2 regions of the Micromonospora sp. B11E3 genome follow, and region 2 is predicted to be linked to the other one. Evidence: riboswitches for the same ligand, from Rfam matches in the RefSeq annotation. Region 2 holds a riboswitch; the other holds the start of a gene.
What was found. Region 2 has a riboswitch for thiamine pyrophosphate ahead of thiE (thiamine phosphate synthase). Riboswitches for the same ligand answer to the same signal wherever they lie in the genome.
Positions count from the first base shown of each region.

Region 1: it holds a riboswitch for thiamine pyrophosphate, as region 2 does, so the genes downstream of both, ABGB16_RS19920 (ECF transporter S component) here and thiE (thiamine phosphate synthase) in region 2, are expected to answer to the same signal.

Region 1 is NZ_JBDPMC010000039.1:36,263-55,423, forward strand. Features, by position in the region: gene ABGB16_RS19875 (acyltransferase) at 1-551, shown strand, start outside; gene ABGB16_RS19880 (DUF4097 family beta strand repeat-containing protein) at 538-1,326, opposite strand; gene recO (DNA repair protein RecO) at 1,428-2,273, shown strand; gene ABGB16_RS19890 (isoprenyl transferase) at 2,282-3,082, shown strand; gene ABGB16_RS19895 (hypothetical protein) at 3,150-3,335, shown strand; gene ABGB16_RS19900 (thioredoxin reductase) at 3,457-3,684, shown strand; gene gndA (NADP-dependent phosphogluconate dehydrogenase) at 3,722-5,164, opposite strand; gene ABGB16_RS19910 (energy-coupling factor transporter transmembrane component T) at 5,552-6,352, opposite strand; gene ABGB16_RS19915 (ABC transporter ATP-binding protein) at 6,417-7,832, opposite strand; gene ABGB16_RS19920 (ECF transporter S component) at 7,951-8,541, opposite strand; TPP riboswitch at 8,616-8,723, opposite strand; gene ABGB16_RS19925 (permease) at 8,976-9,980, shown strand; gene ABGB16_RS19930 (RNA-guided endonuclease TnpB family protein) at 10,038-11,246, opposite strand; gene ABGB16_RS19935 (TIGR03943 family protein) at 11,405-12,223, shown strand; gene ABGB16_RS19940 (alpha/beta fold hydrolase) at 12,247-13,077, shown strand; gene ABGB16_RS19945 (SIS domain-containing protein) at 13,122-13,871, shown strand; gene ABGB16_RS19950 (DUF6328 family protein) at 14,147-14,650, shown strand; gene ABGB16_RS19955 (acyl-CoA dehydrogenase family protein) at 15,052-16,974, shown strand; gene ABGB16_RS19960 (hypothetical protein) at 17,043-17,210, opposite strand; gene ABGB16_RS19965 (hypothetical protein) at 17,219-17,824, opposite strand; gene ABGB16_RS19970 (Fur family transcriptional regulator) at 17,881-18,294, opposite strand; gene ABGB16_RS19975 (metalloregulator ArsR/SmtB family transcription factor) at 18,291-18,590, opposite strand; gene ABGB16_RS19980 (metal ABC transporter permease) at 18,634-19,161, opposite strand, start outside.
Region 2 is NZ_JBDPMC010000119.1:1,256-11,877, reverse strand. Features, by position in the region: gene thiC (phosphomethylpyrimidine synthase ThiC) at 450-2,042, opposite strand; gene thiD (bifunctional hydroxymethylpyrimidine kinase/phosphomethylpyrimidine kinase) at 2,060-2,848, opposite strand; gene ABGB16_RS31540 (thiamine phosphate synthase) at 2,941-3,615, opposite strand; gene ABGB16_RS31535 (thiazole synthase) at 3,765-4,544, opposite strand; gene thiS (sulfur carrier protein ThiS) at 4,541-4,741, opposite strand; gene thiO (glycine oxidase ThiO) at 4,710-5,870, opposite strand; gene thiE (thiamine phosphate synthase) at 5,864-6,490, opposite strand; TPP riboswitch at 6,485-6,595, opposite strand; gene ABGB16_RS31515 (hypothetical protein) at 6,744-6,878, opposite strand; partial or broken gene ABGB16_RS31510 (transposase) at 7,007-7,358, shown strand; gene ABGB16_RS31505 (LysR substrate-binding domain-containing protein) at 7,381-8,292, opposite strand; gene ABGB16_RS31500 (aminotransferase class III-fold pyridoxal phosphate-dependent enzyme) at 8,398-9,711, shown strand; gene ABGB16_RS31495 (amino acid permease) at 9,704-10,622, shown strand, end outside.

The DNA.
Region 1 (19,161 bases), on a different contig from region 2:
GGATCGCCGCCCACCCCGGCCCGCGCGGGTACGACCTGAACGACAACCACCTCGGCAACGCGCTCTGGTCGGCCGCGTTCATCCTGGTGGTGCTCGGACGGGCCCCGACGAGCGCCGCCTGGGTGGACCGCAGCGCCCTGTTCGGCCGGGCGGTGACCGTGCTGAACCGGCGGGCGCTGACCGTCTATCTCTGGCACATGCCGTTCGTGGTGGCGCTCACCCCGATGGTCGACGTGGTCGGCTGGTCCCACCAGGACCCGGTCGGCCTGGCGATCCGGGTCGTGCTGGTCTTCGCCCTGGTCGGGGTGGTCACCGCGCTGCTCGGCTGGGTGGAGGACCTGGCCGCCCGCCGGCCTCCGCGGCTGCTGCCGGGCGGCCGGCGCCGGACGACGACCGGCGGGCCCGTCCCGGCCGGCGTGGCCTCGGCGGCACCGGTCAGCCCTGCTCCGGGCGACCCCGGCGTGCCGGTGAGCCCCGCCCCGGCCGGTTACGCCACCGTGCCCCCGCCGCGCGCCTCGGAGGAGCTGGCCCTGAAGCTCAGCGCGCGGTGACGGTCACGTTGCCGCTGCCCGCGCCCACGTCGATCACCAACGTCGCCGTCGGGTCGTCGGGGATCCCCAACTGCGTGTGGCCGGAGCCGCTGTCGGCCCGTACCCGGTACCGGCCGGCCGGCACGGTGAGCCGCACGTCCCCGCTGGACGCGTGCGCGCGGGCCGAGGCGGGGGCGGACAGTTCGACGGTGACGTTGCCTGAGCGCGCCTCGGCGTCGACCTGGCCGGCGAGCCGCCGGCCGGTGACGTCGCCGGAGCCGGTCCGCAGGGTGGCCGCACCGCGCAGGTCGTCCACCTCCATGTTGCCGGAGCCCGTCTCGACGCGGACCGCGCCGGTGGCACCGGTGAGCCGGACGTCGCCGGACCCGAGGCGGACGTCCACCGTCCCGACGCGGCTCAGGTTCACGTTCCCCGAGCCGCTCTCGCCCCGCACCGTCACCCCCTCGGGGACGGTCACGTCGTACGAGACGGTGCAGCGGGGGCCGCAGTCGCTGTCCAGCACCAGCTCGTCGCCGCGGATCTCGTACCGGGCGGGAGGCTGGTTGCCCTGGTACCGCACCACCCGCCTGATCCGTACCTCGCCGGCCGGGCCGATGCCGTGGACCGTCACGTCCCCGGCGCCGCCGGGCAGCAGGGTGACCCGCCTGATCGTCGCCGACTCGGTGTCGTTGAAGTCGAGCCGCCGGAACGACAGGGTGCCGCACCCGGAGAGCAGCATCAGGACGGCGACTCCGGCGGCGAGGGGGCCGGCGGGCAGGGTGCGGTGCGGGGCCATGGCGAGCACGCTACGGCCGGCCCGACCCGGCGCGCATCGGGGATCGCCGCCGGTCCACCCCGAGCCGACCCTGATTTCCCACCCCGAGAGAGAATGGGCGGGTGGCCGGGTACCGCCGACAGCTCTACCGCGACGACGCGGTGGTGCTTCGTGTGCAGAAGCTCGGCGAGTCCGACCGGATCATCACCCTGCTGACCCGCCGGCACGGCCGGATCCGCGCGGTGGCCCGGGGGGTGCGCCGCACCAGCAGCAGGTTCGGCGCCCGGCTGGAGCCGTTCGGCCACGTCGACCTCCAGCTCGCCGGCGACCCGAAGGGCAACCAGGGCAGTTCGCTGCACACCGTCAGCCAGGTCGAGGGCATCGACCTGTACGGCAAGCGGTTCCTCGGCGACTATCCCCGCTACACGGCGGCCAGCGCGATCGCCGAGACCGCCGAGCGGCTCACCCCGGTCGAGCGGGAGCCCGCGCTGCGGCTGTTCCAGCTCACCCTCGGCGCGCTGAAGTCCCTCGCGCGGGGCGAGCACGCCACCACGCTGGTGCTCGACGCGTACCTGCTGCGCGGCATGGTCCTGGCCGGCTGGGCCCCGGCGCTGACCGCCTGCGCCGTCTGCGGCACGCCCGGCCGGCACCGGGCGTTCTCGGTGCCCGCCGGCGGCGCCGTCTGCCCGGACTGCCGCCCGCCCGGCGCCGCCCACCCCGCGCCGGCCACCATCGACCTGATGTCCGCCCTCACCACCGGCGACTGGGTGCTCGCCGACGCCACCGAGACCGGCGTACGGCGGGAGTGCAGCGGCCTGGTCGCGGCGCACCTGCAGTGGCACCTGGAGCGCGCGCTACGCTCGCTGCCGCTGGTCGACCGGGGCGCCCCCGGCGCCGTTCCGGCCCCGCCGCCGCAGGGCGCCGCCGCGGGGCGCGGCACCGATCTGAACGGAGAGAGACCCGAGTGATCCGATCGATGAGGGGCGGCCGCCGCGAGCCGGTGCCGCCGACGCCGCACCCGTCGGGCGCCCGTCCGCCCGCCCTGCCCCCCGCGGCGGTGCCCCGGCACGTCGCCGTGGTCATGGACGGCAACGGCCGGTGGGCCAAGGCGCGGGGGCTGCCCCGGACCAAGGGCCACGAGGCGGGGGAGCACAGCCTCTTCGACACCATCGAGGGCGCCATCGAGCTGGGCATCCCCTACCTGTCGGCGTACGCGTTCTCCACGGAGAACTGGCGGCGCTCGCCGGAGGAGGTCCGCTTCCTGATGGGCTTCAACCGGGACGTCATCCGCCGCCGCCGCGACCAGCTCGTCGACCTCGGTGTGCGCGTCGTCTGGTCCGGGCGGGCCGGGCGGCTGTGGAAGAGCGTCATCTCCGAGCTGCAGACGGCCGAGGAGATGTCCCGGGGCAACTCGACGCTGACGCTGCAGTTCTGCGTGAACTACGGCGGCCAGGCCGAGATCGCCGACGCCGCCGCCGCGATCGCCCGGGACGTCGCCGCCGGCAAACTCGACCCGGCCAAGGTCACCGAGAAGACGGTGGCGAAGTACCTCTACCACCCGGAGGTCCCCGAGGTGGACCTCTTCCTGCGTCCCTCCGGCGAGCAGCGCACCTCCAACTTCCTGCTCTGGCAGAGCGCGTACGCGGAGCTGGTGTACCTCGACACCCTCTGGCCGGACTTCGACCGCCGCCACCTCTGGTACGCCTGCGAGCTGTACGCCCAGCGGGACCGCCGGTTCGGCGGCGCGTTGCCCAACCCGGTGGCCCCGTCGAGCTGACGCCCGCGCTTAGCGCCTCGTCACTCTGGGTACCACCTGTGGCAGCCAGCTACGGAGGTGAGCCACGATGATCCAGAAGCGCATTGCCCAGTGGGCGGCCATGGCGGTCGCGGTGCCGCTGGCGGCGGCCGGCGCGCGCCGGCTCAGCCACACGCTGGAGGCCCGCCGCGGTCCGACCGGGGTGAGCCGCCTGCTCGCCAGGGGCGCGGACATGCTGCGCCCGCGCAAGGCGAAGCGTCGCCGGTTCTGGTGACGCCGGTCAGCGCCGTTCCCTCCGGGGGGCGGCGCTGACCCGTTCCGGCCGGTCGCCGTCCCCTACGGACGTACGATCGGCGCGGGCGCGCCGCCCGGTCGCGTCCGCCACGGGGGTGGGGATGCGGGATCTCCGGTACGAGATGACGGTGGCCCTGGCGGCGACCGACCTGGACGGTCCGCTGCGCGAGCGCGTGGTGGAGCTGTGCGCCGGCGTCGCCGAGCGGCACTGCGCCGAGGCGGGGCACGTCCCCGCGGTCCGCTCCGGCGAGATCGCCGAGCTGTCCACCGGCGAACCGGCCATGACCTGGTCCCCGACCGAGCCGCAGCGCAGCCCGCGGGCCGGCTGACCGGGCGGCTACGCCGGCACGGCCGCTGGCCGGGCGGCTACGCCGACACCTCGGACCGGTCGCCGGCCCAGAGCGTGTGGAACGTGCCCTCCCGGTCGACCCGGTGGTAGGTGTGCGCGCCGAAGTTGTCCCGCAGGCCCTGGATCAGCGCGGCGGGCAGCCGCTCGGCGCGCAGCGCGTCGAAGTACGCCAGCGACGAGGCGAACGCCGGCGCCGGCACCCCGGCCCGGGCCGCGTCCGCCACCACCCGCCGCCAGCTCGGCACCCCGTCGGAGACCCGGTCGGCGAACCACGGCGCCACCAGCAGCGTCGGCAGGTCCGGCCGCTCGTCGTACGCCTGGCGGATGCGGTCGAGGAAGCGGGCGCGGATGATACAGCCGCCCCGCCAGATCGTGGCGGTGCCGCCGAGGTCGATGCCCCAGTCGTACTCCCGGCTGCCGGCGCGGATGTGGTCGAAGCCCTGCGCGTACGCGATGATCTTGCTGGCCCGCAGCGCGCGCCGGACGTCCTCGACGAAGGTGCTCCCGTTCTCCACCCACCACGGCTGCCCGGCGTCGGCGAAGGCATGGCGGGCCGCGGCGCGCTGCTCGGCGTGCCCGGACAGCGACCGGGCGAACGTCGCCTCGGCGATGCCGGTGATCGGGATGCCCAGGTCGAGGGCGTTCTGCACCGTCCACCGGCCGGTGCCCTTCTGCTCCGCCTCGTCGCGCACCACGTCGACGAACGGGCGGCCGGTGGCCGCGTCGGGATGCGTGAGCACGTCGGCGGTGATCTCGATCAGGAACGACTCCAGGTCGCCCGTGTTCCATCCCCGGAAGATCTCCGCGATCTCCGCCGGGCCCGCCGACAGACCGGCCCGCAGCAGGTCGTACGCCTCGGCGATGAGCTGCATGTCGGCGTACTCGATGCCGTTGTGGACCATCTTCACGAAGTGCCCGGCGCCGTCCGGGCCGATGTGCCGGCAGCACGGGACGCCGTCCACCTGGGCGGCGATCCGCTCGAAGATCGGGCCGAGCTTCCGGTACGACTCGGCCGAGCCGCCGGGCATGATGCTCGGCCCGTGCAGCGCGCCCTCCTCGCCGCCGGATACGCCGGTGCCCACGAAGTGCAGCCCGTGCCCGCGCAGCGCCTCCTCCCGCCGCCGGGTGTCGGCGAAGTGCGCGTTGCCGCAGTCGACGACGATGTCGCCCGGCTCCAGCAGCGGCACCAGCTCCCCGATCACCGCGTCGGTGGGGCCGCCCGCCTTCACCATGACGACGATCGCGCGGGGCCGCTCCAGAGAGGCGACGAAATCCCGCATGGACTCGGAGGGCACGAACGTACCCTCGCCGCCGTGCTCGGCCACCAGGCTGCGGGTGCGCTCCGGCGACCGGTTGTGCACCGCCACGGCGAACCCGTTGCGGGCCAGGTTGCGGGCCAGGTTCCGGCCCATCACCGCCAGTCCGGTCACGCCGATCTGCGCCGTCGCGCGCTGCGCCATGCGTACCCCGCCTCTCGAGGGTCCCTGTCGACGCCTCCTGTCGACGCCTTCGGTATAGCAGGCTTCCCCGCCCGCCTCGCCGCAATGGCGTCAACCCTCGGCGAGGCGGGCCTCGACGCGCGCGACCTCCCCGGCGAGCGGGTCTGTGCCGCCCGAGCCGTACGTCGGCCTTCGGCGGCACGTGCCGCAAATTCGGCTGCGCCGTTCCGGCCGCGCGGCTACGGTGAGGTCATGCGTAACTGACGCCCCTTCATCCGAAGCCGGTCCGCCGTTGTCGACGCGGACCGCGTCCCGGGCGTCCGCATTCCCACACCGCCGCCGTCGCGCGGCGTCCTTCGTGGTCGGGCCCGCCGGGGCACCCCGTACCGCCGTAAAAGCCTCGCCGGGTCAGCCGATCAGCGGGCGGAACGTACCGAGCGCGACGCTGACCGCCAGCGCCGCCCCCGCCAGGGCCGCGGCGCCCGCGACCAGCACGGTGTCGGCGGCGCCGAAGCGCTGCCGCCGCGCGACGGTGCGCGGGGTGCCGGCGTCGAACCCCCGCGCGTCCATCGCGACGGCCAGCCGGGTGCCCCGCCGGATCGCGCCCACCAGCAGCGCGAAGGCGGTGGAGACGAACAGCCGCAGCTTCGCCACCGGGTTGCGCCCGGCGTCGACGCCGCGCGCCCGCCGCGCCATGCTGATCATCTGCCACTCCTGCCCGAGCAGCGGCACCAGCCGGAACGCGGCCAGCGCGCCGATCGCGAAACGGGCCGGGGCCTTCGCGTTCTGGATCAGCGCGTCGGCCAAATCGGTCGGGTCGGTCGTGGCGAAGACGATGATGCCGGGCAGCGCGACCGCCAGCATCCGCAGCGCCAGGCCGAGCGCGGTCGCCAGCACCCCGGTCGTGACCAGCAGCGGCCCCGCCTCCACCAGCACCCGGCCCGAGCGGTCGGCGGCGAACAGGACCAGGGTGACCACGATCCCGACGGCGCTGGCCAGCAGCGGCGCGGCCCGCCGGGCGAGCACCCGGTAGCGGATGCCGAACAGCGGCAGCACGGCCAGCTCGACGGCGAGGGCGAGCGCCGGGGCGACCGGGTCCAGGGTGGCGAGCAGGGTGAACGAGAAGAGCAGCGCCGCGGCGACCTTCGCCACCGGGTTCCGCCGCGCCAGCGGTGCCCCGGGCGCCGCGACGGGCTCGATGCTGATCACGGCCGCCCCGCAGTGGTTCCTGGCCGCTGCGGCGTGGCGGCGCGGCCGGCAAGGTCCGCGTGGGTCATGGGCGGTCCAGGGTGACGGTGCGGTCGGCGAGCGCGGCGACGAAGTCCGTGTCGTGGGTGACGGCGACGACGCCGTGCCCGGCGTCGCGCAGCTCGGCGAGCAGGTCGACCAGCTCCCGCCAGGTGCGCCGGTCCTGGCCGAAGGTGGGTTCGTCGCAGATCAGCAGCCGGGGCGCGGTGGCCAGGGCCGTCGCCACGCTCAGCCGCCGCGCCTCGCCACCGGAGAGGGTGTACGGGTTGGCGCGCGCGAGCGCCGTCAGCCGCAGCCGGTCGAGCAGCCCGTCCACGGTGGCCCGTACCGCCGCCTCGGGCTGGCCGGTGCGGCGTGGGCCGAGGGCCAGCTCGTCGAAGACGGTGCCGGTGACGAACTGGTGCTCCGGGTCCTGGAACACCGAGCCGATCCGGCGGGCCAGGGCAGGGGCGCGCCAGCGGTGCGGGGGAGTGCCCGCGTCCGGGCCGGCCAGCTCGCCGGTCGCGGCCACCCGACCCGTACCGGGCCGCAGCAGGCCGCCGAGCAGCAGCGCCAGGGTGGACTTGCCCGCCCCGTTCGGGCCGAGCACGGCGAGCGCCTCGCCGGCGCGTACCCGAACATCGGTGGCGGCGAGGCGCGGCGGCAGGCCGACCCGGTCGGCGGTGAGCAGCAGGTCGCCGGCGGGCGCGGCGGCGCGCCGGGGCGGCACGGTCCGGCCGGGCACCCAGACCCCCTCGGCGGCGAGCGCGTCGCCGTGCGCGGCGAAGACCGCCCCGGGCGGCCCGTCGGCGCGGACCCCGCCGCCCGGCTCCGGTACCACCACCCGGTCGACCAGCGGCAGCGCCTCGGCGACCCGGTGCTCGACGAGGATCATGGTGGTGCCGGCGTCCAGGGCGTCGGCCACCGCCTGCCGGACCAGCGTCGCGCCGGCGGGGTCGAGGTTCGCGGTCGGCTCGTCGAGCAGCAGCAGCCGGGGCCGCAGGGCGAGCGCGCCGGCCAGCGCCAGGCGCTGCTGCTCGCCGCCGGAGAGCGCGGCCGTGGGCCGGTCCCGGTGGTACGGGAAGCCGACCCGCCGCAGCGCCTCGTCGACCCGGGGCCAGATCTCGCCGGCCGGTACGCCCCGGTTCTCCAGCCCGAACGCGACGTCGTCGGCGCAGCGGGCCATGACCAACTGGGTCTCCGGGTCCTGGAAGACGATCCCGACCCGCTCACGGGCCTGCCGGGGGTCGACCCCGTCGATCTCGACGGTCCCCTCCTGCTCGCCGGAGTCCGCCGGCAGCAGCCCGGCGAGCGCGGCGAGCAGGGTGCTCTTCCCGGCGCCCGAGGGGCCGAGCAGCAGCACCCGCTCGCCCGCCTCGACGTCCAGGTCCAGCCCGCGCACCGCCCAGGCCTTCCGCCCGGCGTGCCGCCACCCGAACCCCCGCAGCCTGACGCCCCCCACGCCCGTCACCCCCTCCCGCCGGCCAGGCCCGGCCCCGCCCCGGTGATCATGGAGTTGACGGCGTTTCCGGAGATCGACACAGCCGTCAACTCCATGATCGACACGAGTTCGGTGGGGGTCAGATCGGGGCGCGGTCGCGGGCCGCGGGGAAGCGGTCCAGGGCGCCCGTGGTCGCCAGGGCGCGGGTCAGGGACCAGCCGCCGGCGCCGGCGACGAGCGCGGCGCTGACGATCGTGAGCAGCGCGTACGGGATGCTGTAGCTCGTCAGGTCGTACTTGACGTTCCACACGAGGAAGTCGAACAGGGCGGCGCCGACGCCGGTGAGCGCCCCGGCGAGCAGGGCGGTCGGCAGCCGGAACGAGCGGTAGCGGAACGCCGCGAAGACCAGCTCGGCGCCCGCGCCCTGGACCATGCCCTGCGGGATCACGGTGCCGGCCCACTGGCTGCCGAGCAGGGCGGAGAGGACCGCCGCGACCGTCTCGCAGTACAGCGCGGCGCCGGGCTTGCGGATGACGAGGCCGCCGAGCACGGCCGGCATCAGCCAGACGCCGTACAGCAGGGTCTGCGCGGGCGGGAAGAACGCGAAGGCCCCCTCGGTGGCGCTCCAGACCAGGCCCCAGGCCCAGAAGATGACGCCGAAGGCGACCGCGATCACCGAGGCGACCACGATGTCGATCGTGCGCCAGCGGTGGCTGTCCGTGTGGTTCATGCGATGGCTCCCAGTTCAGTGGAAGAACCAGGAGAAGACGCACGCCGCGTCCGGTGGGACCGGACGGCGGCGCGGCTGGAGAATGACCGAACTCCCTGCGCTGGCATTACCCAGATCAGGTTCGAGGGTCTGCGGACGGTTTGCCCGCACTCTCAGCGCTGTGCGCTCCCCTGTCGGAAATGAAGTTGTCCCGCCGACGCTAACACCTCCGAAGATCACGTGGCAAAGTGACGTGCGCCAGGTGGGTGAAACGACTCCGCGCCGGTCGTTACCGCCATCTGGCCGGAGTCCGTCGACGCGGTCCGCGGGGAACGATAGTGTCGCGCCGTAGATCGTCGAGCGCCGAAGGAGGCGAGCCCGTGACGTCACCGACCGGCAGCGCCGAGCCGCCCGCCGGGCCCGACCGTGGGGTCCCGGGGGCGGGGGCGGTCGGCGTGGCCGCGCCGGACGCACCGGCGGGGGAGCCGGCCGGGCGCGGGCCGCGACGGGCACCGCGGGTCGGCTCGGTCGAGGTGCTGGCCGCCCTGCTGGTCCTGCTGGTGGTCTTCCGCGAGCCGCTGGCCCGCGCGTTGTCCGCACCCCGGTTGCAGACCTGGACCACGGTCTTCGTGTCGGTGCTGGTCCAGGCCGTGCCGTTCCTGGTGTTCGGGGTGCTGCTCTCGGCGGTGATTGCGGTGTTCGTGCCACGCTCGTTCTGGGCCCGCGCGTTACCCCGGCACCCGGCCCTCGCCGTGCCGGTCGCGAGCGTTGCCGGGGTGGTCCTGCCGGGCTGCGAGTGCGGCTCGGTGCCGATCGCCGGCTCGCTGATCCGGCGCGGCGTCACCCCGGCGGCGGCCCTGGCGTTCCTGCTCGCAGCCCCGGCGGTCAACCCGATCGTGCTCGCGGCCACCGCGGTCGCCTTCCCCGGCCGGCCGGAGATGGTCCTCGGGCGGGCGGTCGCCAGCCTGGTCGTCGCCGCGGTGATGGGGTGGCTGTGGCTGCGGCTCGGGCGCGCCGACTGGATCCGGCTGCCGCGCCGACCGGAGCTGGACGGCGCGTCGCGGGGCGTGGCGTTCTGGGCGGCGGTCCGGCACGACGTGGTCCACGCCGGCGGTTTCCTCGTCGTCGGCGCGCTGGCTGCCGCCAGCATCAACGTGCTGGTCCCGGAGCGGTGGCTGCGGGCCCTCGCCGACGAGCCGGTGCTCTCCGTGCTCGCCCTGGCCGGGCTGGCCGTGCTGCTGTCCATCTGCTCCGAGGCGGACGCCTTCGTCGCCGCCTCGCTGTCGCAGTTCTCCCTCACCTCCCGCCTCGTCTTCCTGGTGGTCGGGCCGATGGTCGACCTCAAACTGATCTCCATGCAGGCCGGCGTCTTCGGTCGACGCTTCGCGGTCCGGTTCGCCCCGGCGACGTTCGTGGTCGCCGTCGCGGTGGCCGTCGGAGTCGGGGCGGTGCTGCTTTGACTTCCTTCCTCTTCCTGGAGGAGGGAAAATTCCCATCGGCCTTGCGGCCGGTCCGGTTTAAGCCGGGCGCCTCGCGGCGCGGGGTTCCTGTTTCACGGCCGATTGCGGAAGGGAGGACCCTTGCCGTCTGACATCAGCTCCACAGGCATCGCCAGGGGTGTGCCTGGCTACGGCTCGACCAGCCGCAAGGATGTTCTTCGCCGCGTTCACGTCCCGGTCATGGCGGGTGCGGCAGGTCGGGCACGTCCAGTGCCGGGTGGAAAGACTGAGGGCGGCGAGCAGATGCCCGCACGCCGAGCAGGTCTTGCTGCTGGGGTACCAGCGGCCGATCACCACGAGGGTACGGCCGGCGCGTGCGGCCTTGTACTCCAGTTGGCGGCGGAATTCAGCCCAGCCGCAGTCGGAAATCGCCTTGGCGAGGCTGCGGTTACGGACCATGTTGGCGACCGCGAGGTCTTCGATCACGATCGTGTCCGCAGCCCGGACCAGGTGGGTGCTGGTGCGGTGGAGGAAGTCCGCACGAGCGTTGCGGACTTTGCGATGTGCGCGGGCGATCTTGGCCTTGGCTTTGCGCCGGTTGGCGCTGCCGCGCTGGCATCGCACCATGCGCCGCTGGTAGCGGGCAAGGTTGCGGGCCCTGCGTTCCAGATGGCGGGGGTTGGCGATGCGCTGCCCGTCGCTGGTTACGGCGAAATCGGTGATGCCGAGGTCAACGCCGATCTCGTGCCCGGTCGGCTCGCGCGGTTCAAGGTCGTCGGTGTCGACGGCGAACGTCACGTACCAGCGGCCGTCCGGCTCCCGGGAGATCACGAGCATGGTCGGGTCGAGTGTGGTGAGGTCGACGTCGTCGAACGACCACACGAACGCCAGTGGCGCGTGCGTCTTCGCCACGTGCAGGACACCGTTTCTCATGCGGAACGCCGAGCGGGTGTAGTGCGCCGACTGGCGACCGTTGCGGCTCTTGTAGCGCGGGTATCGGGCGCGACCGGCGAAGAAGTTCGCGAACGCGGTGTGCTGGTGCCGCAGGGCCTGCTGCAACGGCACCGACGACACCTCCGACAGGAACGCCAGTTCGGTGGTCTTCTTCCACGCGGTGAGCGCGGCGTCGGTCTGCCGGTACGAGGTTCTCTCGCCCCGCTCGTAATAGGCGGCGTGACGTTCGGCGAGAGTCCGGTTCCAGACCAGGCGTACGCAACCGAACGTGCGGTTGAACACTGCCGCCTGTTCGGGCGTCGGGTACGCCCGACACTTGTACGCCGTCCGCACAAAAGCGACCTTACACAGTGGACTAAGCCGGGTAAGAAGGCGGGCCGTGTGGGTCAGCGAGCTTCGTTCTTGGAGCCGTCCTGGATCCACCGGGCGGCTCCTGACGGAGCCCAGATTCCTCCCCCGCCTGAAGGTCGGGGCATCCTTAGGAGGATCAGGTGAACCGGCAGGCGCAGGCGGTCGTGCTGCTGCTGCTCGGCGGGGCGGTCGTCCGGGCGAGCGTCACGGATCTCTACCTGCGCTACGTCAAGGAGGGGCTGCGCCCCTTCCTGATCGCCGCCGGGCTGGTGCTGATCGCCGCCGCGGTTCTGACCCTCTGGCACGAGCTGCGCCCCGCCCGCCCCTCGACGGAGCACACCGGCCCGACCGGGGACCTCGCCGGCCCGACCGGGGAGCACGCCGGCCCGACCGGGGAGCACGCCGGCCCGACCGCAGAGCACGCCGAGGGCGGGGACGGGCACGACCACGACCACGACCACCACGGGCCGCGGATCGGCTGGCTGCTCCTGCTGCCGGTGCTCGGCCTGCTGCTGGTCGCACCGCCGGCCCTGGGCTCGTACTCCGTGGGCCAGGCGGGCAGCGCCCTCGCCGGTTCTCGCCAGTCGGACTATCCGCCGCTGCCGCCCGGCGACCCGGCCCCGGTCACCGTGCTCGACTACGCCTCCCGGGCCCTGTTCGAGAAGGGCGTCTCGATCGGCGACCGGCGGGTCCGGCTCACCGGCTTCATCGCCCCGGGCCCCGACGGCCGGCCGATCCTGGCCCGGATGGTGCTCTCCTGCTGCGCCGCCGACGGCCGTCCCGTCAAGCTCGGGCTCACCGGCGACGTGCCGGTGGGCCTCGCGGACGACACCTGGGTCGAGGTGATCGGCCGGTACACCGACCGGGTCGGCCGGGACCCGGTCGACGACGCCGAGATCCCGTACCTGGCCGTGGAGTCGTGGCGGCGGGTGCCCGCTCCGCGGAACCCGTACGAGTGAGCGACCTCGGTAGGCTGCCGATCATGCGGATCGATGCGCGAGGGTTGACGTTCGAGGTGCGCGCGGGCGGGCCGGCCGACGGCGAGGCGGTCCTCCTGCTGCACGGCTTCCCACAGCACGGCGGCGAGTGGGACGAGGTGGTGCCGGCGCTGCACGCGGCGGGCCTGCGCACGTACGCGCCGGACCAGCGGGGATACTCGGCCGGCGCCCGCCCGGCGGAGGTGGCGGCGTACCGCCTCCCGGAACTCGTCGCCGACGCCGTGGCCCTGCTCGACGCGCTGGGCGTCGACGCGGCGCACGTCGTCGGGCACGACTGGGGCGCGATCGTGGCCTGGGCCCTCGCGGCCGGCCACCCCGACCGGGTGCGCACGCTGACCGCCGTGTCGGTGCCGCACCCGGCCGCGATGGCCCACGCGCTGGCCACGAGCGCGGAGCAGAAGGCCCGCTCGTCGTACGTCGCGCTGTTCCGCCAGCCCGGCACGGCGGAGAAGACGCTGCTGGCGCTCGACGCCGCCGCCCTGCGCCGGATGCTCGGCGGGGTCGGCGGGTCCGACCGGGTCGCCCGGTACGCCGAGCCGATGCGCGAGCCGGGAGCGTTGACCGCCGCCCTGAACTGGTACCGGGCGATGTCCCGCGCGGACCTCGCGGCCGTGGCGTCGGTTCGGGTGCCGACGGCGTTCGTCTGGAGCGACCGGGACTTCGCGATCGGCCGGGCTGCGGCGGAGGCGTGCGCCGCCTACGTCACGGGGGACTACCGCCTCGTCGAGCTGCCCGGGGTGTCGCACTGGATCCCCGACGTCGCGCCCGGCCCACTGGCCGAGGCGATCCTCGCCCGGGTGGGCGGGACTCGGTGAGCAACGGCGCGGCGGCGATGAGCAACTAGTAGGAAGCAGGACGTATGACGGTGAACGCTGACGACTATCTCGCGGTGGTGACGGAGACGATCGGGCGGGTGTCCGCCAGCCAGCGGGAGGCGGTGTGCCGGGCGGCCGATCTCATCGCCGACGCGCTGCGGGCCGACGGCGTGGTCCACGCGTTCGGCACCGGGCACTCCGAGGCGCTGGCGATGGAGATCGCCGGTCGGGCCGGCGGGCTGGTGCCGACCAACCGGATCGCGCTGCGCGACCTGGTGCTGCTCGGCGGGGCGCCGGCCGACATCCTCGGCCCGCTGCTGGAGCGGGACCCCTCGGTGGCCCACCGGCTGTACGAGCTGGCCCCGGTCCACCCGTCGGACGTCTTCGTGGTCGCCTCGAACTCGGGGGTCAACGGCGCCATCGTCGAGTTCGCCGGGCTGGTGAAGGAACGCGGCCACGGGCTGGTGGCGATCACCTCCGCGGCGCACTCGGCGCGGATGACCTCCCGCCACCCCTCGGGGCGGAAGCTGGCCGACTTCGCCGACGTGGTGCTGGACAACGGCGCCCCGTATGGCGACGCGACCCTGCCCCTGCCCGGCGGCGGTGCCGTCGGCGCGATCTCGTCCATCACCGCCGCCCTGCTCGCCCAGCAGATCACCGTCGAGGTGGTGGCCCGGCTGCTGGCGGCGGGGGAGCAACCCCCGGTCTACCTGTCGGCCAACATCGCCGGCGGGGACGAGCACAACAAGGCCCTGGAGGACCGGTACGCCGGGCGTATTCGCCGCGGTTCCTGAGGCGCGTGTCCGGGGTGGGGGCCGCCGGGGTTTTCACCGTGGTTCCTGAGGCGCTTGTTCGTGGTGGGGCCCGTCGGGCGTGTTCGCCGTGGTTCCTAAAGGCGCGGCGGGGAGTGGGGCCCGCCGTGCCCGGCTCCGGGCGGTCAGGCTTGATCCCTGCGCCGGTCACGGCGGGCCCCACTCCGGTCCGGTTTCGTCGGGGGCCTGGCGGGGCAATGCGTTGCTGCCGGCGGGGTTGGCCTCGCCGGCAGTACGTCTTGCGAAAGGTATGGCACGTGTCGAAGGAGACCGAGAAGCAGCGCTGGGAGCGCAACTTCGCCGACCTGCTCCAGGAATTGCGGGTCGCCCAGACCGGCGTGCAGATCCTCTTCGCGTTCCTGCTGACCCTGCCGTTCAGCAACGGGTTCCCTCGGGCCACGGCGTTCCAGAAGGACGTCTACATCGTCTCGCTGCTGTCGGCCGCCGCCGCTACTGCCATGATCATTTCCCCGGTCGCCTTCCACCGGGCGCTGTTCCGGCAGGGACGAAAGCCGGAGCTGGTGCGCTTCGCCCACCGGATGGCCAGCGGCGGCCTGGCGTTCATGCTGCTCTCGATGGTCAGCGCCGTCCTGCTGATCACCGACTTCGTCCTGTCCCGGCCGATCGCCGTCGTGCTGACCGTGCTCACCGGGGTGTGGTTCCTGGTCTTCTGGGTGTTCCTGCCGTTCGCCCGGCGCAACTGGGGCGACGACGACATCGACGACGAGGACGACGACCCGCACACGCTTCCCGGGAACTGACCCGCCGGGCGGGCCGACGCGTCCGTGGAACCGGTCGGGATCAGCGGAAACGCCCCTGAAAATCGGACGTTGCCGAAGCCCTACCCCTGGGTAACACCCGGGAGTAGCGTGGCTCGTGTCGAGCATGTCGACGTCATCCGGGCCCGAGGTTCGAGGGGGCAGCCGTGACCACGACGCAGAACAACCGACCCGCGCCCGACCCGACGGGCGGGGGCGCGACGGGCCCCGGTGCGGCGGCGGGTCCCACCGGCCGGGTCGCCCCCGCCGACGACACGAAACCCACCGGGCGGGTCGCCCCCGCCGACGACACGAAACCCGTCGGGCGGGCCGCGCCGGCCGGTGACCCCGACGGCCGTGGCGCCGCGGGCCCGGTCGCGGCGGGCGGCGACGGGGTCGGCCCCCTGCCCGCCGAGGCGGGACAGGTGTCGGAGAAGGAGGCCCGGCAGGTCGCCGAGGCGGCCCGCGAGTCCACCTGGGACCGGCCCAGCTTCGGCAAGGAGCTGTTCCTCGGCCGGTTCCGGCTCGACCTGATCGACCCGTGGCCGCGCAGCGACCCGGCCGAGGACGCCCGGGCCGAGGAGTTCCTGGCCGAACTGCGGGCGTACCTGGAGTCCGAGGTGGACGGCGCGGCGATCGAGCGGGACGCGCGGATCCCCGACGAGGTGTTCCACGGGCTCGCCCGGCTCGGCGCGTTCGGCATGAAGATCGACCGCTCGTACGGCGGCCTCGGGCTGAGCAACCTGCACTACTGCCGGGCGCTGATGCTGGCCGGCTCGGTCAGCCCGGCGATCAGCGCGCTGCTGTCGGCCCACCAGTCGATCGGCGTGCCGCAGCCGCTGAAGATGTTCGGCACCGCCGAGCAGAAACGCCGCTTCCTGCCCCGGCTCGCCGCTGGCGAGGTGTCGGCGTTCCTGCTCACCGAGCCGGACGTCGGTTCCGACCCGGCGCGGCTGGCCACCACCGCCGAGCCCACCGCGGACGGCACCGGGTACCGGCTCAACGGCGTGAAGCTCTGGGCCACCAACGGCACGGTCGCCACGCTGCTGGTGGTGATGGCCCGGGTGCCGGCCGGCGCGGGCCGGCGGGGCGGGATCACGGCGTTCGTGGTCGACGGCGACGCCGAGGGCATCACCGTGGAGCGGCGCAACGCCTTCGTCGGGCTGCGCGGGCTGGAGAACAGCCTCACCCGGTTCCACGACGTCTTCGTGCCGAAGGAGAACGTCATCGGCGGCGAGGGCAAGGGGCTGAAGATCGCCCTGAGCACCCTGAACACCGGCCGGCTCTCGCTGCCGGCGATGTGCGTCGGCGCGGGCAAGTGGTCGCTGAACGTGTCCCGGGAGTGGGCCGCCGAGCGGGTCCAGTGGGGCCGGCCGGTCGGCGAGCACGAGGCCGTCGCCCAGAAGCTGGCCTTCATCGCCGCGACGACGTACGGCATGGAGACCATGCTGGACCTGTGCTGCCTGCTCGCCGACGACGACCGCAACGACATCCGGATCGAGGCGGCGCTGGTCAAGCTCTACGCGAGCGAGATGGCGTGGAAGATCGGCGACGAGCTGGTCCAGATCCGGGGCGGACGCGGCTACGAGACGGCCGACTCGCTGGCCGCCCGGGGCGAGCGCCCGATCGCCGTGGAGCAGTTGCTGCGGGACCTGCGGATCAACCGGATCTTCGAGGGCTCCACCGAGATCATGCATCTGCTCATCGCCCGCGAGGCGGTGGACGCCCACCTCTCCGTCGCCGGGGACATCATCGACCCGGACGCCGGGCTCGGCCGCAAGGCGCGGGCCGGCGCGCGGGCCGGGGCCTTCTACGCGCGGTGGCTGCCGGCCCTCGCGGTCGGCCGGGGCCAGTCCCCGACGGCGTACGGCAGGTTCGGGCCGTTGGCCGGGCACCTGCGGCACGTCGAGCGGGCCTGCCGCAAGCTGGCCCGGTCGACGTTCTACGCGATGTCCCGGTGGCAGGGGAAGATGGAGCGCAAGCAGGCGTTCCTCGGCCGGGTGGTGGACATCGGCGCGGAGCTGTTCGCGATGTCCGCCGTCTGCGTCCGCGCGTACGCGGAGAAGGACTCGCGCCCCGAGAACGTCGAGCTGGCCGACCTGTTCTGCCGGCAGGCCCGGCTGCGGGTCGACGCGCTGTTCACCGCCCTGTGGGACAACACCGACCCGGTCGACGTGGCGGCGGCGAGGCACATCCTCGACGGCCGGTACGCCGCGCTGGAGGACGGGGTGGTCACCCCGCCGGCCGATCGGCCCTGGGTGGCCCGCTGGACCCCCGGCCCGTCGACTGCCCCTGACGTTCGCCGCCGCATCCCCCGCCCGGAGTGAAAGGAAGGGCCCCTGTCGACGCCTGTGGCGCAGCAGGGGACCCGCTCACGCCCGCGCCTCGGGAGGGCTCAGCGGGAGATCCCCCAGGCCAGCACGCCGGCCAGGATCAGCCCGTTGAGCACCGCCAGCACCAGGTAGGCCGCCGGTGGGACCTTGCGGCCCCGGCGGACGAAGCTGACCAGGACGCCGGCGTACGCCAGCAGCAGCACGGCGATGACGATCAGGAAGTAGAACACGCCCCACCCTAACGGTCTGCCCGGAGGCCGAGTCGGCGCAGCTCCAGCGCGGCGAGCGCGTCGACGGTGGCGTCGTCGCCGCGGCGCCACGCCTCGGCCACGTCCGGGGCGATCCGGGTCAGCCGGCCCAGCGGCTGCCCGGCCAGCGCCCGCAGGGCCAACAGGTCCCGCCCGGCCGGGGCCGCGGCCAGCGCCTTCGCAGAGGCGGCCCGGCGCATCCAGCGCAGCCGCAGCGGCAGCCAGCCGAGCAGCACCACGCCGAGCGGGAAGACCAGGACGGCGATGCTGAGCGCCAGGGCGAGTTGGCCGACCAGCTCCTGCTGGTCCCGGCCCGCGTCGGCAACCGCCCGCGCGGCGTCGGCCGCCTTGCTGAAGGGGGCGGTCAGCTCGTCGCCCACCAGCGGCACGCGGCGCACCTTGCCGCCCGCCTCGGCGAGGTTGTCGGCCAGACCGCCGCCGGCCCCCTCCAGCTTCCGCCCGGGTACGGCGAGCTTCTGCACCAGGTCGTGCACCCACAGCGCGAACCGGACGGCGGCGTACACCCAGACGACGACGAGTAGGTCGGTGAGGAACTGGCGGGCGGCGGTCGGGAAACGATCGGCGTAGATCTTCACGCCGGACAGCCTGCCATGCCCGCGGCGGCCGGGCACGGCCCGGAAACCGGCCGACGTCAGCCGGCGCAGGACGGGCAGGTGCCGAAGATCTCCAGGGTGTGGCTGACGTCGGTGTAGCCGTTCTGGGCGGCGACCCGCTCCGCCCAGGTCTCCACGGTCGGCCCGGCCACCTCCACCGTGCGGCCGCAGGCCCGGCACACCAGGTGGTGGTGGTGACCCTCGCTGCACCGCCGGTAGAGGTGCTCGCCGCCCGGCGGGCGCATGACGTCGACCTCACCCGCGTCGGCCAGCCCCTGCAGCGTCCGGTAGACGGTGGTCAGCCCCACCCGCTCGCCGCGCTCGCGGAGCATGGCGTACAGGTCCTGCGCGCTGTGGAATCCGTCCAGCTCGGCGAGCAGGGCGCTCACCGCCGAGCGCTGCCGGGTGTTGCGGACGGCGCCGCCCTCGCTCACGACGCCCCCTGCGTTCATGACGTCTCCCCGGCATGGCTTACCGCGTCGGCGACGATGTGCGCGACGTGCTCGTCGACCAGCGCGTACGCGATCTCGCGCCCGCGCCGGGAGCCACGGACCACGCCGGCCCCGCGCAGCACCCGCAGATGCTGCGACACCAGTGGCTGCGCGGCTCCGAGCTTCTCCACCAGCTCGTGCACGCACCGCTCGCCCTGCGCCAGCTCGCTCACGATCGCCAGCCGGATGGGGGCCGCGAGGGCCCGCAGCAGCTCGCCCGCGCCCTCGTACGCCTCGTAGCCTGATGCGCCGGTCACCTCGTAACGGTAACCAATACCGCGGACATGTCCTGGCGCAGGCTCAACTCAGCACCACCTCGTGCTCGTGCGGCTCGGGGGTCGGCGCGCCGGCCCGGGTGCGGCGCCGCCGCAGCGCCCGCCACCCGGCGGCGGCGACCGCGACGACGAGGAACGAGGCGATCGCGAGCAGCACCACGGACGCGCCCGGGGCGGTGTCGGCGTTGGCGGCCACCCAGACCCCCGAGCCGGCGGCGAACAGGCCGAGCGCCATCGCGGCGGTCATCGTGGCGCGGAAGCCGCGGGTGACCTGCTGGGCCGTGGCCACCGGGACCACCATCAGCGCGCTGATCAGCAGCACCCCGACGGCCCGCATGGCGATCGTGACGGTCACCGCGGTGCCGACGGCGAGCAGCAGGTTGAGCGCCCGCACCGGCAGGCCGGCGACCCGGGCGTACTCCTCGTCGTGGCACACGGCGAACAGCGCCGGCCGCAGGGTCAGCATCGTGACCAGGATCGCCGCGCCGAGCACCACGATGGTCGTCAGGTCCTGCGGCGAGATGGTGGTCAGCGACCCGAACAGGTACGCGTT
Region 2 (10,622 bases):
CGCGTCCCCGCCACCGGGCCCTGCCGGACCTCGGCCGGAGCGCCGGCTGGGACGCCTTCGCCTCCGCCCGGCACACCACCGCCGAGGCGCCGCAGCCCAGCGACGACGGGCGGCACGCGGCGGGACGCCGCGGACGGTCGACGCCTCGCACACCGGGGAGCACCCGGCCCGCCCCGAGCGAGGCGGTCGGTGAGCCCGGCGGCGGGAAGGCGAAGCAGCGGCGGGGCCTGTTCCGGCGCAACCGGGGCAAGGCGACCGAGGTGACCGAGGCCGACCGCGAGGCGGAGTAGCTGGCGCAGGACGAGGAGTACGTCGACTGGGTGGCCGGCCTCGCCTCCGACGACGAGAACGGCGACGACGACGCCCGTACGCTGCGCACGGGCCGCCACCACCGCGACTGACTTCCGGGGGCGGGCCGGCGGTGCGACCGGCCCGCCCCTGGAGGGCGCTCAGGCCAGCGGCAGGTAGACCCGGGCCCCGGCGGAGACGAACTCCTCGGACTTGTCCTTCATCCCCCGCGCGGCGTAGTCCTTCAGCTCCTGGGTGATCTTCATCGAGCAGAACTTCGGCCCGCACATCGAGCAGAAGTGCGCGGTCTTCGCCGGCTCCGCCGGCAGCGTCGCGTCGTGGTAGGACCGCGCGGTCTCCGGGTCCAGCGAGAGGTTGAACTGGTCCTCCCAGCGGAACTCGAAGCGCGCCGTGGAGAGCGCGTCGTCCCACGCCTGCGCCCCGGGGTGCCCCTTGGCCAGGTCCGCCGCGTGCGCCGCGATCTTGTACGCGATCACGCCCGCCTTGACGTCGTCCCGGTCGGGGAGCCCGAGGTGCTCCTTCGGGGTGACGTAGCAGAGCATCGCGGTGCCGAACATGCCGATCATCGCGGCGCCGATCGCCGAGGTGATGTGGTCGTACGCGGGCGCGATGTCCGTGGTCAGCGGGCCCAGCGTGTAGAAGGGCGCCTGGTGGCACCACTCCTGCTGGCGGTCCACGTTCTCCTTGATCTTGTGCATCGGCACGTGACCCGGTCCCTCGATCATCACCTGGACGTCGTACTCCCAGGCCACCTCGGTCAGCTCGCCGAGGGTCCTCAGCTCGGCGAACTGCGCCTCGTCGTTGGCGTCCGCGATGGAGCCCGGCCGCAGCCCGTCGCCGAGCGAGAACGTCACGTCGTAGCGGGCCAGGATCTCGCACAGCTCCCGGAAGTTGGTGTAGAGGAAGTTCTCCTGGTGGTGCGCCAGGCACCAGGCCGCCATGATCGAACCACCCCGCGAGACGATCCCGGTCACCCGGTCCACCGCCAGCGGCACGTACGGCAGCAGCACCCCGGCGTGCACCGTCATGTAGTCGACGCCCTGCTCGGCCTGCTCGATGACGGTCTCCCGGAACACCTCCCAGCTCAGCTTCACCGGGTCACCGCCGACCTTCTCCAGCGCCTGGTAGATCGGCACGGTGCCGATCGGCACCGGGGAGTTCCGCACGATCGCCTCGCGGGTCTCGTGGATCCGCTTGCCCGTGGACAGGTCCATCACGGTGTCCGCGCCCCACCGGGTGGCCCAGGTCAGCTTCTCCACCTCCTCGGCGATGGAGGAGGTGACCGCCGAGGTGCCGATGTTGGCGTTCACCTTCACCAGGAACGCCTTGCCGATGATCGCCGGCTCGCACTCCGGGTGGTTGACGTTGAGCGGCAGCACGGCCCGCCCGGCCGCGATCTCGTCCCGGACGAAGTCGGGCGCGACGCCCTCCCGGATCGCCACGAACTCCATCTCCGGGGTGACCACCCCCGCCCGGGCGTACGCCAGCTGCGTCGGGCGCTTCCCGTCCGCGCCCGCCAGCGGCGTCCCGGCGCCCCGCACCGGAGCGACGTCACCCCGCTCGGCGATCCACTCCCCGCGCAGCGGCGGCAGCCCGACCTCCGGGTCGGAGCCGGGGCCGGAGGTGTCGTACAGGCGGACCGGCGGGTTGCCCCCGGTCAGCTCCACCTCGGCGAACGGCACCTGGAGATCCGGCCGCGCCCCCTCCACGTAGACCTTGCGTCGTGCCTGCATGACAGCCTCCCTGATGGTCAACAGGACCAGCCGAAGTGGTCCAGCGGGCCGCGTCCCGCGCCCAACTCCCAGTGCCGCGCGCCGGTCAGCGCGCGGGTCACGTACTCCTTCGCGGCGGCCACCGCGACCGGCACCGGATCGCCGGACGCCAGCCGGACGGCGATCGCCGCCGAGAACGAACAGCCCGTGCCGTGGCTGTGCCGGGTGGTTACCCGGGGCGCCCGTAGCAGCGTGGTCGTGCCGCCGCCGACCAGCACGTCCACCGACTCGCCGTCGGCGTCCAGGTCGCCGCCGGTCACCACCACGTGCGCCGGGCCGCCGGCCGCGATGGCCTCGGCCGCCGCGACCATTTCCACGACCGTGGTCACCGGACGTCCGGTGAGGACGCCGGCCTCTGCGCAGTTCGGCGTCGCCACCTCGGCGTACGGGAGCAGCCGCTCGACCGCCTCCACCACGCCGAGCCGGTGCCCACTGGTGGCGACCAGCACCGGGTCGACGACCAGCCGGGGCAGCTGGCCCGCCTGCGCCGCCTCGGCCACCGCGTCGGCGACCGCCGGGGTGGCGAGCATGCCGGTCTTCACCGCGCGTACCGCGAAGTCGCCGAGCACGCTGTCCAACTGGTCGCGGACGGTCTGCGGGGGCAGTGGCAGGACGGCGTTGACGCCCCGGGTGTTCTGCGCGGTGACCGCGGTGATCACGCTGGTGCCGTACGCGCCGAGGGCGGCGAAGACCTTGAGGTCGGCCTGGATGCCGGCTCCTGCGCCGGAGTCGGATCCGGCGATGGTGAGTACTGTTCGCGGCGTCACGCCTTCCCCTCTCTGGTTGCGCTTGGGGGCTGCGGCCAGCGTTCCGCGGTCGTTGCGCTGGGGGGCTGCGGCCGACCGTGCCCACGGAGGGATCAAGCCCGACCGCCCGGAGTGGGCACGGTCGGCCGCAGCCCTGTCGGGGGGACCGCCGTCGTTCGGTGCCGGCTGCGCGGCAGCGGGCTGACCGCCTCGCGGAAGCTCTCGGTCAGCGTGGTGGCTGCCTCGGTGGGGTTCTCGGCTCGCATGAGCGCGCCGAGCACGGCCACTCCGGTGGCGCCTGCCGCGACGCATGCGCTGACGTGGTCGGGGGTGTCGACTCCGCCCAGTGCCAGGACCGGCACCGGGCTGGCCTTGATCAGCTTGGCGAGACCGGTCGGCCGGAGGGGTGGGCCGTAGCCGGGTTTGGTCTCTGTCGGGAAGACCGGGGAGAGGGTGGCGTAGTCCTCTGTGCTGAGTCGGGCGAGTTCTGCCTGGTCGTGGCAGGAGCGGCCGACCAGTCCCGCGCACGGCGCCGGGTACGGGCCGGCCGCCGGCAGGTGCACGGCGTCCCCGCCGAGCGGGTCCGGGCCGGCCACGATCAACGCGCCGGCCACCTCGGCGAGGATCGCCCGCAGATCGGCGGCGAGGGCGAGGCGCTCGGCGCGCGGCAGGTCCTTCTCCCGCAGCACCACCCACCGCACTCCCCCACGGACGGCCCCGGCGACGACGTCGACGAGTGGCCCCCGCGCCACCCGCCGGTCCGTCAGCAGCACCACGCCCGACGGCACGGCGCGGCCCGGGATCTTGGAGAATTCCGGCCCCGCCAGGGGCCACTTCCTGCCAAGATCTGGAGCCGAAGCTGCGACCCTGCGACCAACCGACCCCTGGCGGGGAGGATCCGCACCGGGATCCGCCGGAGCGAGGTGCGACGCGCGGCTCACAGGTCCGGCCGTCCCTCGTCCGGGGTGGAGGCGAGGGCGTGGAAGCGGCGGGCGATCCGGCCCGCCCGGTACGCGAGCCGCCCGGCCTCCACGGCGTACCGCATGGCGGTGGCCATCGCCACCGGGTCCGCCGCCCGGGTGACCGCGCTGGCCAGCAGCACCGCGTCGCAGCCCAGCTCCATGGCGAGCGCCGCGTCCGAGGCGGTGCCGATGCCGGCGTCGAGGATCACCGGCACGTCCACGCTCTGCCGGATCAGCCGGATGTGGTGCGGGTTGCTCACCCCCAGCCCGGAGCCGATCGGGGCGCCGGCCGGCATCACCGCCGCACACCCGACGTCGGCCAGCCGCCGGGCCAGCACCGGATCGTCCGAGGTGTACGGCAGCACGGTGAAGCCGTCCGCGACCAGCTCCTCGGCCGCGCGCAGCAGCTCCACCCCGTCGGGCAGCAGGGTGCGGTCGTCCCCGATCACCTCCAGCTTCACCCAGTCGGTGCCGAACGCCTCCCGGGCCAGGTGGGCCACCTTCACCGCCTCCGACGCGGTGTAGCAGCCCGCGGTGTTCGGCAGCAGCCGTACGCCGCAGCGGTCCAGCAGGTCGAGCAGCCCGCCGGCGGTGCCCGGGGCGGTGTCCACCCGGCGCAGCGCCACCGTGACCAGCTCGGTGCCGGAGGCCCGGACGGCCTGCTCCAGCACGTGCAGGTTGGCCGCGCCGCCGGTGCCGAGGATGAGCCGGGAGCCGAAGCCGACCCCGCCGAGTTCGAAGGACACTCCGCTCACCCGCCCTGGGCGGCGCTGAGCACCTCGACCCGGTCGCCGTCGCGCAGCACGGTCACCGACCAGCCGCCGCGCGGCACCACCTCACCGTTGACCGCGACCGCGAGGCCGCGTTCCTGGTCGGTGACCGCGCGGACGACCTCCGCGAGGGTCGTCCCGCCGGGCAGGTCACGCCCCGTGCCGTTGACGATCAGTTGCACGTCTCCTCCTCGATGGTGGATGCGTCCGATCCCGGCCCGTGGTGGCCGGCGCGTCGGTGCCGGCGAACCGGTCGGGGGTGAAGGGGGCGAGCAGCGGGTCCGGCTCGCCGGTGACGATCAGCTCGGTGATCAGGTCGGCGGTGACCGGGGTGAGCACGATGCCGTGCCGGTGGTGTCCGGTGGCGGCGAGCACGCCGGGCCGGCCGGGCAGCGCCCCGATGATCGGCGCGTTGTCCGGCGTACCGGGGCGCAGCCCGGCGGATGCCTCGGCCAGGTCGTACTCGGCCAGCTCGGGGACCAGGTCCACGGCGGCGCGGAGCAGCCGGAGCACCCCGCCGGCGGTCACCTCGGTGTCGGCGCGCTCCTCGACGGTCGCTCCGACCACCACCTCGCCGCTGTCCCGGGGCACCAGGTAGACCGACTCGCCGTCGGCGTACCCCCGGACCACGTGCCGGAAGTCCGGCGCGCCGCGACCGGGCGCGCGGAGCCGCAGCACCTGGCCCTTCACCGGACGGACCGGGAGCCCGGTGAGCGCCGCCGCGCCGCAGCCGGCCGCGACCACGGTGACCCGGGCGTCCACCTCGGACAGGTCGCCGATCACACCCGGCCGCCACACCGCGCCGGCCTGCTCGGCGGCGGTCCGCAACGCGGCGACCAGCCGGCGCGGGTCGACCTGGTGGTCGCCGGGGGCGACCGCGCCGCCGCGCACGCGCGGGGCCAGCGCCGGTTCGCGGTCCCGCAGCTCCGAGGGGCGCAGCGGCGTGATCGGCAGCCCCAACCCCTGCTGGTACGTCCAGAGTCGACGCGCCTCGGCCAGGTCGTCGGTGGTCAGCCCGACCACCAGGGTGCCGTCGGTGCGGTAGCCGAGATCGGCGCCGGCGGCCTCGGCCAGCTCGGCGGCGAACCCGGGCCAGCGGGCGGCGGACTCGGTGAGCAGCCCGGTCAGCTGGTGCTCCCCGAAGTACGCCTCGGCGACCGGCGCGAGCATCCCGGCCGCCACGTGCGACGCGCCCGTACCAGGGGCAGGATCGTGCACCGTCACGCGCAGTCCCCGAGACGCGCACCGCCACGCGACAGCCAGCCCGACCGGTCCCGCCCCCACGACAGCGACGTCCGGTCGGGTCAGCACGTCAGGGCCTCGATCAGGTCAGCAGTCGTGCGTGCGGGATCGGGGCTGGCGGAAATCGCCCCGACCACCGCCACCCCGTACGCCCCGGCGGCGCGCAGCGCCGGCACCGACGCGGCGGTCACCCCGCCGATCGCGATGACCGGCACGTCCACCGCTCCGGCGACCGCGCGTACCCCCGCGGGGCCGATCGGCTCGGGCAGCCCGGCCTTGGTGGTGGTGGCGTGGCAAGGGCCGACGCCCAGGTAGCTCGCCCCGGCGGCGACCGCCTCGGCGGCGGCCACCGGTTCCCGGGCGGTCGCGCCGAGCACGGCGGTGGCGCCGAGCACCTGGCGGGCCGCCCGCACCGGCAGGTCGTCGGCGCCGACGTGGCCACCCGCCGCGTCCACCGCCAGCGCCACGTGCAGCCGGTCGTTGACCAGGCACGTCGCCCCGTACGGCCGGCACAGCGCGACCACCTGGCGGGCCAGCTCGTACGCCTCCCGGTCGGTGGCGTCGTCCTCCACCCGGACCTGGACGACCAGCTCGGCGCGGGCCACCGGCAGGGCGGCCCGCAGCACGCCGAGCGGATCCCGCCCCGGCCGGGTGTCGGTGATCAGATGCAGTCGTCCCAGGGACGGCACGGCAACACTCCTCCCTGCGCCGGCATTACCCGGATCAGGTTCGACGGTCGGGGGCTTACAGCCCCCCTCTCAGCCCGGTACGCACCGGGCTCCCGTGGGTCACTTGCGGCCTACCGTACGGTGTTCCACCGGATCCGCCAAGGGTGGGTGACGCTTTTCCCTCGACCGCCCGCGTTTCGCGCCGTCGGGCTGCCGCCGGAGAGCCGGCTGCCCCGGCGCCGTCGGTACGGCACCGGGGCAGCGGAAAGCCCGGTCAGAGGAGGGCGTCGAGCGCGTCCAGGTCCTCGTCGGTGGGCTGCCAGGCGCCCGCCTCGGCGTTGGCGTGCACCTGCTCGGTTGGCCTGTCGCACGTCCTAGCGGCGTTGCAACAGGTCCCGGCCGACCTCACCGCCTCCCCGGAGTCCCATACCGCTCATACTCGCCCGCACAACCCTGGCTCACCGGCGCGTTGGACGGACGTACACCGAAAAGTCCTACCCGGAGACGGCGGTGTCGGCCTCGCGGATGTCGCCGGTCCCCCGCACCCGGCCTGACGCGGTCGCCAGCGACAAGGCCTACTCGTCCCGCGGCAACCGCGCCTACCTACGGGAACACCACATCAAGGCAGTCATCCCCGAGGGACCAGGCCGCGAACCGGAAGAAGAAGGGCAGCCAGGGCGGCCGACCCGTCAACCACGACGCCGACCTCTACAAGGAGCGGAACACCGTCGAGCGCCTGATCAACAAGCTGAAGGCCTGGCGAGGCATCGCCACCCGGTACGACAAGACCCCCGAGAGCTACCTCGCCGGTCTACACCTCCGCGCCTCGATGATCTGGATCAAGGACCTCACGCGGCACTCCTTGATCACAACCAAATACGCGCCCTAGCACTGCAACCCGATGTCGTCGCCTACGGCAGTTCGAGTCGTTTGCGGTAGCGCCGGCCATCCACCACATCCAGAGCGACCTGGGCGAACGCCGCCGCGGCGGGTGGAGCGCCGGCGCGGTGGGCCACCGCTACCTCGCAAGAGGGCATGCCGGTGATCGGGACGAAGACGACGCCGGGGCGGGCGTACAGGCGGGGGGCGGTCTCCGGGACGATCGAGATGCCCCGGCCGAAAGCGATCGCCTGCAACTCCGCCTCGAAAGTGGCCGCCTCGTGGACGACCGTGGCCGGCTCGGTGCGGTAGGCGTCGAGGATCCAGTAGTCGCGCCAGGTGCCCTCGCCGGGCGCGGCGACGATCGGCTCGGCCAGCAGCTCGTGGACGTCCACCTCGGACCGGGCGGCCAGCGTGTGCCGGGCCGGCACGCAGGCGAAACATCGCTCGGCCAGCAGCGTACGGGTGGTGACGTCGCGGACGCCGTGCAGCGGGGGACGCACGATGGCCACGTCGGTGTCGCCGGTGTCCAGGCCGCCGTTGGGCGCGCTGAAGTCGTACTCGATCACTTCGATCTTGACGTCGGGGTGTTGCTCGGTGAACGCCTGCAGGATCACCGGCACGTACTCGACAGCCGCACCGATCAGGTAGCCGAGGCGCAGGCGGCCGGCCTGCCCCTGGGCGATCCGGGACGCGGTGGCCATCGCCTCCTCGAAGCGGTCGAGCACGGCCCGCGCCTCGGCCAGGAACGCGACGCCCTCGCGGGTCAGCACCGTGGCGCGGGTGGTACGTTCCAGCAGCATCAGCCCGAGATGGTGTTCGAGCTGCCGGATCGTGTAGCTCAGCGACGGTTGCGCGATGTGCAGGCGCTCGGCGGCTCGAGTGAAGCTCAATGTCTCGGCGACCGCGACGAAGCACCGCAGGTGCCGGAGCGTCACGTTCATAGACAGCATCTATAAAGCCTATGAAACTCGGTCTTTCCCCTGGTATCGCCGGCGTTTCTAGTCTTCGGTCATCCCTCAGCACCGAATCGGATCGGATGGCCGTTCATGGTAGATACCGCAGCAAATCGCGAGCACGCCAAGACCCTTCTCCTGCACGAGCCGGCCGGCGGCGACCCCACCAAGCTGACCCTGGTCCGCGCCGAGGGCTCGCTGGTCTGGGACGACGCCGGCATCAGCTACATCGACTGCACCGCCCAGGCCTGGTCCAACAATCTCGGCGCCAACGACCCCCGGGTCATCGAGGCGGCGATCGAGCAGACCCGCGCGATCACCCACGCCCGCCCGACCTTCCACACCCCGGCCCTGCTCGACCTGGCCGAGCTGCTCGTCTCCATCGCGCCGGCCGGCCTGGACCGGGTCGGTTTCACCCTGCACGGCTCGATGGCCGTGGAGATGGCGCTGAAGCTGGCCATGCGCAACCGGCCCGGCGCGCAGCACATCGCGATCCTGCACGACGCGTACCACGGCCGGTCGATCACCACGATGGCGGCGAGCTGGCCCCACCCGGACAACCCGTTCGGCCCGATCCAGGCCCGGTTCCTGCGCCTGCCCCGGCCCGACCTCTACCGCCCGCGGGCCGGCCTGACCCCCGAGCAGGACACCGAGCTCACCCTCGGCCTAATCCGCGACGTGCTGGACAGGGGCACCGACGGGCCAGTGGCGGCCATCGTCTACGAGCCGATCCAGGGCAACGGCGGGCACAACGAGTTCCTGCCAGCCTGGCACCGCGGGCTGCGGCAGATCTGCGACGAGTACGACATCCTGCTGATCGTCGACGAGGTGCAGTCCGGCCTGGGTCGTACCGGCGCGATCTGGGCCAGCGACCTCTACGACATCCGGCCGGACATCCTGGTCTTCGGCAAGGGTGTCGGCGGCGGCTTCCCCCTCGCCGGCGTGCTCACCCGGGCCGAGCTGGCCACCTTCAGGTCGGGCGACGATCAGCTCACGTTCGGCCAGTTCCCGATCTCGATCGCGGCCGGTCTGGCCGCCGTGCGGGCCATCCTCGACGACAAGCTCAGCGAGACCGCCGCCGAGCACGGCCGGTACGCGACCGGGCGGCTGCTGGAGATGAAGGAGCGCCACCCGCTGATCGGCGACGTGCGCTGCCCCGGCCTGATGGTCTGCATCGAACTGGTCCGCGACCGGGTGACCAAGGAGCCGGCCACGGAGGAGACCCGCGGGGTCTTCCTCGAGGCTCAGCGGCGCGGAGTCATCTTCGGCGAGAACAGGTACGCCGGGCTCGGCAACCTCATCAAGATCAAGCCACCCCTGGACATCAGCCATGAGCTGCTGGCACGCTCCCTGGACGTGCTGGACGAGGCGTTGACCGAGGTGGAGCGGAGGTACGGCCGTGACTGAGCGATCCGATGAGGCCGACCTCGCCGATCTGGGTTACGAGCAGAAGCTCAGCCGCAGCATGAGCTCGTTCACCGCGTTCGCGCTCGCCTTCTCGATGGTCTCCATCAACACCGGCGTGATCAGCATGTACAAGTCACCCTTCGACGAACTGGGCGGCTCGGCCGTGCTGCTCTGGCTGCTGGTGCTCCCGGCCGTGCTGCTGCTGGTCGCCGTCTACGCCCACCTGGCCGGCCGGTTGCCCATCACCGGCTACGCCTACCAGTGGTCGAGCCGCCTGGTCGGCCCGAACTTCGGCTGGTTTACCGGCTGGATCGCGCTGATCTCGTTCTTCGCCGGCACGGCCGGTACCGCGGCCGGCCTGGGCGCGGTCTTCGCCCCCGAGATATGGGCCGACCCGACCCCGCACCAGGTGCAGGCGCTCAGCATCGGCTGCACCGTCCTGGTCGCGATCATCAACATCATAGGCGTACGGGCTGCAAGCCGGATCAACAACATCGGCGCCTCGATCGAACTGGTCGGCACGGTCCTGCTCGGCATCGTCCTGCTGGCCGGCGTGGTATTCGCCTTCAAGCACACCCAGGGCCCGGCCATCCTGACCGACACGACCTCGCTGAACGGCAACGCGGTCGGCCTGACCAGCATCTCCCTCGCCGCGCTGCTGCCGGTCTACGTGCTGCTGGGCTGGGAGGGCGCCGCTGACCTGGCCGAGGAGACGCAGAACCCGCGCCGGGCCGCCCCAAGGGCCATGTTCCGCGCGGTCATCTGGTCCGGTGTCATCGGCTTCGCCGTCTTCGCCCTGCTGGCCATGGCCATGCCGAGTGCGCCCGAACAGTTCTTCGCCGGTGCCGAGAACCCGGTGTTCCGCCTGGTCGGCGAACAGGTCGGCGGCTTCGCCCGGGCCCTGCTGCTCG